One region of the Bacillus pretiosus genome, then DNA from elsewhere that is predicted to be linked to it. Evidence: riboswitches for the same ligand, from Rfam matches in the RefSeq annotation. Region 1 holds a riboswitch; each other region holds the start of a gene.
What was found. Region 1 has a riboswitch for S-adenosylmethionine ahead of ACU8YW_RS05045 (LLM class flavin-dependent oxidoreductase). Riboswitches for the same ligand answer to the same signal wherever they lie in the genome.
Positions count from the first base shown of each region.

Region 1 (3,282 bases):
TCTGGTGCTTCGATGTACTGCTGGATTAAAGTAATTCCATCAATCGGTTCTTCAAAAGCCGGACCATCCAAATATTGTTCTAAAGCATCAATGGAATGAAATAGTTGAACACCAAGGCCTTTACCTGCACGGTTATGCTTTGTAATGAACGGTACTTCCCCTAACTCCTTTGCTGCTTTTACTATATGATCACGGCCAACAGCACCAATTGTTTTCGGTACTTGTATCCCAAATTTTCTTAATACTGCATATTGATTCAATTTACTTACTTCAAGACGTAATGCACGAGACCCATTAAATACTGTGCGCCCGTATCCCTCTAGCCAAGCAAGAACCCCTTCAGTCAGCTCAGGTGCATATCGATGCCCTCTCGTATGTGAAGAGGCACTCATGCGACTATAAAAAACACCTTTTGGAGGTTCTTGTTCTAATGAAAGTGTTCCTTCATTTAAAAGCCATTCCTCATACGGTAACTCCAGTTCTTCCAACCTTTTCACTAAATGATTCGTCCATTCCTTATTCTCATGCAATATGTAAATTTTACTCATTTGTAATCAATTCCTTTCTTTTTGCTTCAACTAATGGCATCACTTTTTCAGAAAATCGTTTCATCTCTTCAAGCTGTGGTGAAAATTGTAAAAGTAATAACGTAACACCCACTTTTTCAAAAGCAAGTATCCTTTCTGCAATTTGTTCTGGTGTTCCGATTAAATTAGGACGTAACCCGCGATTAGATACGGAATAATCATTGAGCTTCACTTGCTGTTCCAAATGCGATTTACTAATAAAGTCTTGGTAACCCGCATAACCTAAAGCATCGTCTTTCACATCCGTTATGCGTCTCCATTCTTCTAATGCCTCTTCTTCTGTATCACGACAAATGACGTACGCCGCAAGCCCAAATGACTGCAATGGCTCCTCTGTAACTTTCTTTCTACGATTCTTCATATCTTCTATTTTCACAGATACTTCTTCCACTGTTCCCCCGTGCATTACATATGCATCCGCGTGATTTACAATGACCTCTTTTCCTCGCTCACTCTCACCACCTGCATAAAGCTTAATGCCTTGTTTCTGCACAGGTTTTGGACTTAAATGTGTATGCTGAAGCTCATAAAAGTTCCCTTTATAAGAAAACTCTTCTTCTTTCCAAAGCTCCTTCAAAATTGTTACAAATTCCTCTGTGCGATCATACCTTTCATCATGTGCGGTAAATACCCCGCCGTACTGTCTCGCTTCTTCTTCCCACCATGCTGAAACTACATTTAATGTAAAACGACCATTACTTAATTGATCGATATTTGCTGCCATTTTCGCTGTAACTGCTGGATTGTGGAACCCAGGTCTTACAGCTGTCATAATCTCTAATCTATCCGTCACTGCTGCAAGTGCTGCCGCAGTTGTCCACGCCTCTAAACTTGGTGCTGAAACACCTTTTATATCATTTAAATTTAATTCTGCAATAAGAGTTGTTGAAAAACCTAATTGTTCTGCCGCTCGCGCTGTTTGTTTTGCGTACTCAAACGTAGGCGGCATAGATTCATCATCTACATTTCGAAGCCATCCCCCAAAAATCGGCAACCAAAAACCATACTCCACTACCTGTTCCCCCTTTAACTTTTAGCCATAAAAAAAGCTACTCTTAACGAAATAAGAGTAGCCTTCTTGACTAAGTGAACCGCTCTTATCTTTCAGGTGTTTTTTCACCTGCAGGATTTGGCACCTTTCGTCTAAAACGAGGTTGCCGAAGTTTCATAGGGCCCGTCCCTCCACTTCTCAACATAAGAATTGTTTGATTTCCATTTATTATAATCATCAGAATAATAAAAATCAATCTTTTAATACTTATTTTTCCGATATACATTAAATGATATGTAAAAAATCATATTATTATAGAGATTTATAGGTGTATTATGTTGTTTTACTTACGAATATATAAAGGGCTATGTTGCATCTTGTCGAAAACATCATGTATAACCAAGTTGCTTTACTTTTATCTTAAAAATACAGCAAAAGAGGTGTTAGTGGCATGAAAAATAAACGATGCGAGAATTGTGGTTCTACTACATTTAAAGAAGGAAGAGTTGGATTTGCTTTTCATGCATATGTTTGTGAGGATGATTCTAGTAGGCTCTTTTCAGTGGGGAAGCGTTCCAAACTATTAACTACATTTTGTTTAGAATGTGATCAGGTGAAATCATTTAGAGTGGAGAAGCCGGGGATATTTGAAGAATAAAATAATACTAATTACATATTATGAAGATGGTAATTAATGATGGTAACATTCAAGTATTTCGCTTACCTTTACAATTGGAATATTGAGTACTTTCATCTATAGGTGCTACTTCACTAGGAAAAATCCGTTCCTGTGTAAAGTTGTTTTCGGAATAATAGATACGAAATTTCATGTTAAATGCAAATAAACAAGGAAACTATTAGTCGGTTCCTTGTTTATTTAGCTAAAGCAGACTCCTTTGGAAAACCCAAATAAAAGTTAAATCAACTCCTATTTAACATTTCCCTTCAGATATATGACAGTAAAGAATACATCATCACGGTATCAGCAAGCAAAAGTGTATTCTGCATTTCTAAAAACAGTAGATGGCAGATTGTGACCTGCTGAATCTGCTAAGAAAGAATATACAAGAACATCCTTAACATCATCTTTATTTCCACTAATGATGACATCAAGAAAATCTTCTATTTGGAATTCTGGCGTAAACAACACAATCTTAGTTGTTCTGTTTGGTTCTAAAGAAACAAAAGTACGAGAGATTTCAACTAACTCATTTTGAGTCGGGAAAGAAATGTTTCGACTTCTCTTAACAGTTACCGTTACATCACTAGTATGGCAGCGTGAATCATTGTTTAACATAATGTTGAGAGCAGTTGGAATAATCCCATTTTCAGAAACTGGAACTCGAAACACTCCAGTAGATTTATGAGCCATATAATCACATCCTTTCAAAATAAAATATACTTACAATATATTAGATGCAAGAATCGTTCATTTTGATAGGGACAAATTATATGATTAATATATCTATAATAACCCTCAGTATTACTAAGCCAATGATTTAAAAGATTAAAAAATATCGTGAGAACCAATCGGATATATATTAAAAGAAAAAAGAATAAGGTATCTAAAAGAACCCCTATTTTGAGCCAATAATGAGACATTATGTTAATCTTATATGTATAGTTGCACAAAATTGAGAAACTTAAGGAGACAGATTAATTTTATGAGAAAATCATTCATATTGCTTACTTTAATTCTAGTAT
Region 1 covers NZ_CM129593.1:980,058-983,339, reverse strand. Annotated here, with positions in the region: gene ACU8YW_RS05050 (ATP-grasp domain-containing protein) at 1-548, opposite strand, end outside; gene ACU8YW_RS05045 (LLM class flavin-dependent oxidoreductase) at 541-1,599, opposite strand; SAM riboswitch class I at 1,682-1,788, opposite strand; gene ACU8YW_RS05040 (hypothetical protein) at 2,030-2,236, shown strand; gene ACU8YW_RS05035 (hypothetical protein) at 2,561-2,950, opposite strand; gene ACU8YW_RS05030 (DUF4352 domain-containing protein) at 3,243-3,282, shown strand, end outside.

Region 2 (3,282 bases), 2.1 Mb from region 1:
GGACCAATTGATTTCCCTAAAATCGAGCGCCCGTCGTTCATTTCTTTAATCATTTTAATGAGCTCAATAGAGGACAAATCATATACAGAAGTGGCACCTGGAAAATCACCAACGCGTGCTGGATCCCCAGTTAAAGCTAACACCTCTTCCATACCTAACGCTGATAGGCCTAGTAAATGAGATTGTAGTCCGATGACGTTATGGTCTCTACACGTTAAGTGCGTCAATACCGGAATATCGTGCTTCGTTAATAATGCCCCCATTGCCATATTCGAGATGCGAGGCGATGCTAATGAATTATCTGCTAGAGTAATAGCATCTGCCCCAGCTCTTTTCAATGCTCTTGCGCCTTCAAAAAATCGCTGCGTATCTAACGTTTTCGGTGGATCTAATTCCACTACTACTGTCGTTTGTTTTTTTGCTTTCTCTGCTAATGTGACATGAGCTTTTGAACGTTTCTCGTGTGTATGAACTACTTTCGGTCTTTGAATCGTATCCTTTTCTATTACAGGTGTAACATTTGCAATTGCACGTTTCATACTTTCAATATGTTCTGGAGTCGTGCCACAACAACCACCTAATAACCGAATACCTTGCTCAATAAATTTCGGTGTCATCGCTTCGAAATAAGCTGGACTTCCCTCATATACGTAACGTCCCTCCACATAATTTGGGAGACCTGCATTCGGATATGCTGACAAGTAGCCATTTTGCGGAATCGATATCATTTTAAAAGCTTCCGTCATGTGAAGTGGCCCTAGTTGACAGTTCAATCCAACGACATTTGCACCGTAATCTAAAAGCTGTTTTAATATTTCATTTACATCATTTCCATTTTGAGTTGTACCTGCCTCATGCAATGCTAATTGAGCTACAATTGGAATATTCGTTTGTTTTCGTAACACCTGAACAGCATGAAGTAATTCAAACTCATCATAGAAAGTTTCTAATAGCAGTCCATCAACCTGTTCTTCTAGTAATGCACTTGCCTGTTCCAGTAACATAAATTCTCTTTCCATATCAGTTGTCGTAACAGCTCCGATATGTTTCATACCACCAATTGTTCCTAAAATTGCATTTCTGTCTGTAACAGATGCTTTCGCCAGTTTTACTGCGGCTCTATTAATTTCAGTAACTTGATTTTCTAAACCATAAATACGTAATTTCGCTTCATTTGCTCCGTACGTATTTGTTTGAATCACATCAGCCCCAGCAGCTACATATTGCTTATGAATCGATATAATTAAATCTGGATCAGATATATTCAATTCTTCAAAACTACTTTGCAAACCATGTGAATGTAATAACGTCCCAACCGCACCATCACCTATTACAATTCCTTTTGATAATAAATCTAGTAATTTCACAAATCTCCCTCATTTCTATCAATATAAAAACCCCCTCTTCACTTTGAAGAGGGGGACATAATTGTTCCTCCTCTTATTATGCAAAACATTCGTTTTGCAGGTATTAGCACCGTTTCAAACATTTCGTTTGAAGGTTGCTGGGTTTCACAGGGCCTTTCCCTCCACCGCTCTCAATAAGAGTTTGTCTTTATTATTTTATTTATGTAGCTAAAAGGAAATACGTTCCCCTTTTAACAATGTTTGTTAATTTTTTAATAAATTTAGCATGCACAAATGCAAAAGTCAATGACACTTGCGGAAAAATAAAAATTATTTAAAATAAAGTTGCAATTCAATTATCTTTTGTTGTAAAGTTAAAAACATAATAAAAATTTCATACGAACATTCTTATCTAGAGAGGTAGAGGGACTGGCCCTATGACGCCTCAGCAACCATTAACATTTGTTAATAAGGTGCTAATTCCAGCAAATTGTGAAAGATTTGACAGATGAGAAGAAGACTCTATTCAAACCGAAAGCCTTCTTCTTTAGAAGGCTTTTTTTATTTTACCCCGCTATTTGAGGGCAGTAAGATTCCCAACTCAAAATTCAGCTGGAACAAAGAAGTTAGGTGGGAATCAACTGCCCGTAAAAGCCCGATTGGTGAGGGCTGATAATCAGTGGGGGATGCCCCCCTCACTTATTAAAGTTTCACTTTACATTCACTTAATTGTTAATTTAAAAAGGAGGAATTTTCACATGTCAACTATTGAAACAAAACTAGCACAAATCGGAAACCGGAGCGAAACTACAACAGGAACTGTTAACCCACCTGTTTATTTTTCAACTGCTTATCGTCATGAAGGAATTGGTAACTCTACTGGCTTTGACTATTCACGAACTGGCAATCCAACTCGTGGTCTTTTAGAGCAGGCAATCGCAGACTTAGAATATGGTGAACAAGGTTATGCCTGTAGTTCAGGGATGGCAGCTGTTCTCCTCGTCCTCTCCCTATTCCGTTCTGGAGACGAACTTATTGTATCCGAAGATTTATACGGGGGCACTTATCGATTATTTTCTGAGCACGAAAAAAAGTGGAATGTTCGATGTAGATACGTAAATACACAATCTATTAAACAAATTGAGCAAGCTATCACAACTGAAACGAAAGCTATTTTCATAGAAACTCCAACTAATCCGTTAATGCAAGTTACTGATATTGCCGCTGTCGCAACTGTAGCGAAAAGACACGGACTACTTCTTATTGTAGACAACACATTCTATACGCCTTATATACAGCAGCCATTAACAGAAGGTGCCAACATTGTACTTCATAGCGCAACGAAATATTTAGGGGGACATAACGATGTCCTAAGCGGACTTGTCGTTGCAAAAGGAAAGGAACTTTGTGAGGAAATCGCTCATTATCATAATGCCTCTGGTGCGGTCTTAAGTCCATTTGACTCATGGCTATTAATTCGTGGTATGAAAACGTTAGCGCTTCGCATGAGACAACATGAAGAAAATGCAAAAGCAGTTGTTGCTTATTTAAATGATGAAGACGGGGTGACAGATGTATTTTATCCTGGAAGAGGTGGCATGATCTCATTTCGTCTGAAAGATGAAACATGGATTAATCCATTCTTACAATCTTTATCCTTAATTACATTTGCTGAAAGTCTTGGTGGTGTTGAAAGTTTAATGACGTATCCAGCAACGCAAACACACGCTGATATTCCTGAAGAAATCAGAACAGCAAACGGTGTATGTAATCGTCTTCTGCGATTTTCCGTTGGCATTGAAAATAGTAACGATTTAATTCAAGACTTAAAGCAAGCCATTAAACTTGTAAAAGAAGGTGTAAGAATATGAGTTATTCTATAGATACACTCTTACTGCACAACCAATATAAACATGACTCACAAACAGGAGCTGTT
Region 2 covers NZ_CM129593.1:4,128,004-4,131,285, forward strand. Annotated here, with positions in the region: gene ACU8YW_RS21250 (bifunctional homocysteine S-methyltransferase/methylenetetrahydrofolate reductase) at 1-1,367, opposite strand, end outside; SAM riboswitch class I at 1,438-1,547, opposite strand; SAM riboswitch class I at 1,752-1,861, shown strand; gene metI (cystathionine gamma-synthase/O-acetylhomoserine thiolyase) at 2,105-3,217, shown strand; gene metC (cystathionine beta-lyase) at 3,214-3,282, shown strand, end outside.
Region 2: another riboswitch for S-adenosylmethionine. It lies ahead of ACU8YW_RS21250 (bifunctional homocysteine S-methyltransferase/methylenetetrahydrofolate reductase); the one in region 1 lies ahead of ACU8YW_RS05045 (LLM class flavin-dependent oxidoreductase).

Region 3 (3,282 bases), 590 kb from region 1:
AGTATAAAGTAAAGTTAGGAGAGAAAGAGTTTTATGGCTGTTTAATGCCACATGAGGAAGTTTTAATTTTAGGAAAAAACTTCAATATGGAAGTGGGTTTTCTTTACCGAATTAATGAGTATACGACTAATGTAATTAGACAGAACTTAGATCAAGTAGAAGATTTATGGAGTTGGAATCGTAAAGTATTTAATCCAGCCGAAGAAGAGATTGCCGGCGAGGATCTAGTAGGTGTATTACTCGTTTATGAAAATAGTGAGACATATATGTATAACGTGATGAATAGCAGTCAAGTTTTTCATAAATATAAAACGAATGCGACTTACTTCCAAGTAGGATGCGGAATTTATGCTGGCTTGTGTAGTTTACTGTTCGATAACTTTAAACAAGGTGCCTATTATGTAGAGGAATTATTATTAAATACAGAGAGTAAGTACGGAGAATATTTGAATTTATATATGAAGGATTTTGTAGTGGGCGGAAATGACTTTACGGATGGATTGCTACATGATCGGGTAAGATGGATATAAGTTGTGACGAAAAGGAAGGGGAAATCTCCTTCCTTTTCGTATGATAAGGTTACATCTTACCCTGAAAGCAATTTCATACTTATAATTTAAGGAGATAATATGTAGAGCTTTTGTATTGAGTATGAGGAGTATTTATATGAACAAATTTAAAAGCTTGATATATGAGGAAAGAGAAGCTTTAAAAGTATTTAAAAAAATTAACGGATTTGTTAGAGAAAATCGGTAAAGATTTTTACAAAACAAAGGAGAATGGTACGGGACTGGGGTTAATGATTACATATAAAATCATTGAGGAACATCAAGGAAGTATCGCGATTCAAAGTAGCATGGGAATAGGAACGAAAGAGGAAATTTTTTACCGACAGCATAATGTGCTAGAGAAAAATATTTTTCAGAAAAGTGTTCTTGTTGTGTAAATATAAACATTTTATAAAATGTTTCAAGAAGGGTTTTTTTTATAAAATACTTCGTTTATAATGGAGGAAAATATCGACATGAGATTTATTATTCATGTAACGGTTCGGTAGTGTTAGAGAAAGAAGGGGTGCACGCGCATCCTTTTTTCTATGCAGATATTATGAAAGAGGTGGTATGATGGAATTAACATTAAATTCGACTGTATGTTTACACACGATTCAATTTCGAAAAGAGCAAAAGAATTATATTGTAAAAGATACAATTACAGGAGAAAAATATGAAATGCCGCCACTTTGGATTGATGCATTGGCAATGATGCGTGACGGTTTTTTATTGGGGGAAATTGAGGAGAAATTAAAAGAAGAGTATCCAGACGAAGAAATAAATATGTTAGCATTTACGAGGCAACTGTTAGAGCTAGAGCTTGTCGGAATGGTAGATGGCGAAGAAATAGCTTGTACAAAGAAGAAAGAGAAAGATTATTTAGCTTGGTTACGTCCTCGTGTTGAGCAATTCTTTCTTAGTTTAAATAAAAAAAATAGAAGCAAAGGTCAATGATGATCTTTGCTTTTTTGTATAGTTTGTTTAAAAAATTACAGCGAATGCCCTTGCGAAAGCACCGTCGCTATCTTTAATTTTTAAAGGTGCCGCTGAGAAAAAGAAACGTTTCGTGTTAATTGCATCTAAGTTTGTTAAGTTTTCGATTAAATAAATATTATTCCCAAGTAGTATGTGATGAATTGGCGATGTTTCTGTCGTTACCTCATCAGGAGAGATGAAATCTAAACCGACAGATTTTACTTTTAATTGAACTAGTTCTTCAGCTAATTCTTCAGAAAGATAAAAAGCTTCTTTCTCATATGCTTCTGTATTCCATTTCGTAGATAGATTGGAATGGAAAATGACAATATCACCTTCTTTTATGTCAGCGTTGTGTAATACTTCTTTAGGTAGTTTTCGTTCTTGTACATGAGTTACATCAATAAGAACAGCTTCGCCTACAAATTGATCTAGGGGTAATTGATCAATAGTCGTTGCGCCTGAAATGAAATGAGCAGGAGCATCACAATGCGTGCCAACATGAACGACAGAATGAAAATCTGTAACTTGATAGCCTGTCTCTTCAACGCTTGTAATGGCTCCTAAATTGATTTTTGGTGTTCCAGGGAATTGGGACATATTGTTTTCAAATGTTTGTGATAGGTCAATTACTTTCATTTTAAATACCTCCAATATATGTTTTGAAATAAAAAAACTCACCTTTCATAATCAAGAAAGATGAGTTTTGTACACAATAGTTACGTTTTATCTTTCAAAATGCAATGCATTTTGCAGGAATTAGCACCTATTCAGTTTGTATAAACTGAGGTTGCTGGGCGTCAAAGGGCCGGTCCCTCTGCCTCTCTTGATAAAGACATATTAAGTTTTCGTTTCTGAATATTCACTACTTTTAAATTGTAATTCATTTCCTTTTTTCGTGCAATATAAAATAGGTATTCACCCAAATAAAGTTGCTCGCATATTGTAGCTTATGTAAATAGAATGCTGCGAAGGAGTGAGTGCAGTGACAGGGAATGTATTGAATTATTACGCTGGTGGAAATACAGCTAGAGGATTTCATAATTTATACGATGAGAATTTAAAAGGGCTAAACAGGTTATTTATTTTAAAGGGTGGTCCTGGAACCGGGAAATCTTCTTTAATCAAAGCAATAGGTCGCGAGTGGGTTGAAAAAGGATATGATATTGAATTTTTACACTGCTCTTCTGATAATAAATCGGTTGATGGTGTAATTATCCCGAAGTTAAAAGTAGGAATTGTTGATGGAACATCACCGCATGTTATTGAGCCGAAAATGCCAGGAGTTGTCGAAGAGTATATTAATTTAGGGGTTGCTTGGGACTCAGATAAATTAAGAAAGCAGAAGGTGGAAATTGAACGATTTGTTTCAGAAGCAAGCAAGGCTTTTCAAACTGCTTACGCTTGTTTTAACGAGGCACTAGTTATACATGACGAGTGGGAGAAAATATATATTAATAATATTGATTTTAATAAAGCAAATGAACTAACCGATCAGCTGATTCAGAAGTTATTTACAGATAAAGGCGGGAAACAATCGCTTGTGAAACATCGGTTTTTAGGGGCAGCTACACCGAAAGGAGCAGTTGATTTTGTTCCTAATTTAACAGAGGGATTACCACATCGTTATTTTATAAAAGGACGCCCAGGATCTGGGAAATCAACAATGCTTAAAAAATTAGCTAAGGCAGCAGAAGAAAAAGGATTTGAAGTTGAAGTATATCATTGTGGATTTGATCCAAATAGTCTTGATATG
Region 3 covers NZ_CM129593.1:386,484-389,765, forward strand. Annotated here, with positions in the region: gene ACU8YW_RS02055 (S-adenosylmethionine decarboxylase related protein) at 1-530, shown strand, start outside; partial or broken gene ACU8YW_RS02060 (ATP-binding protein) at 740-946, shown strand; gene ACU8YW_RS02065 (hypothetical protein) at 1,125-1,505, shown strand; gene ACU8YW_RS02070 (cyclase family protein) at 1,533-2,165, opposite strand; SAM riboswitch class I at 2,250-2,362, opposite strand; gene ACU8YW_RS02075 (PRK06851 family protein) at 2,512-3,282, shown strand, end outside.
Region 3: another riboswitch for S-adenosylmethionine. It lies ahead of ACU8YW_RS02070 (cyclase family protein); the one in region 1 lies ahead of ACU8YW_RS05045 (LLM class flavin-dependent oxidoreductase).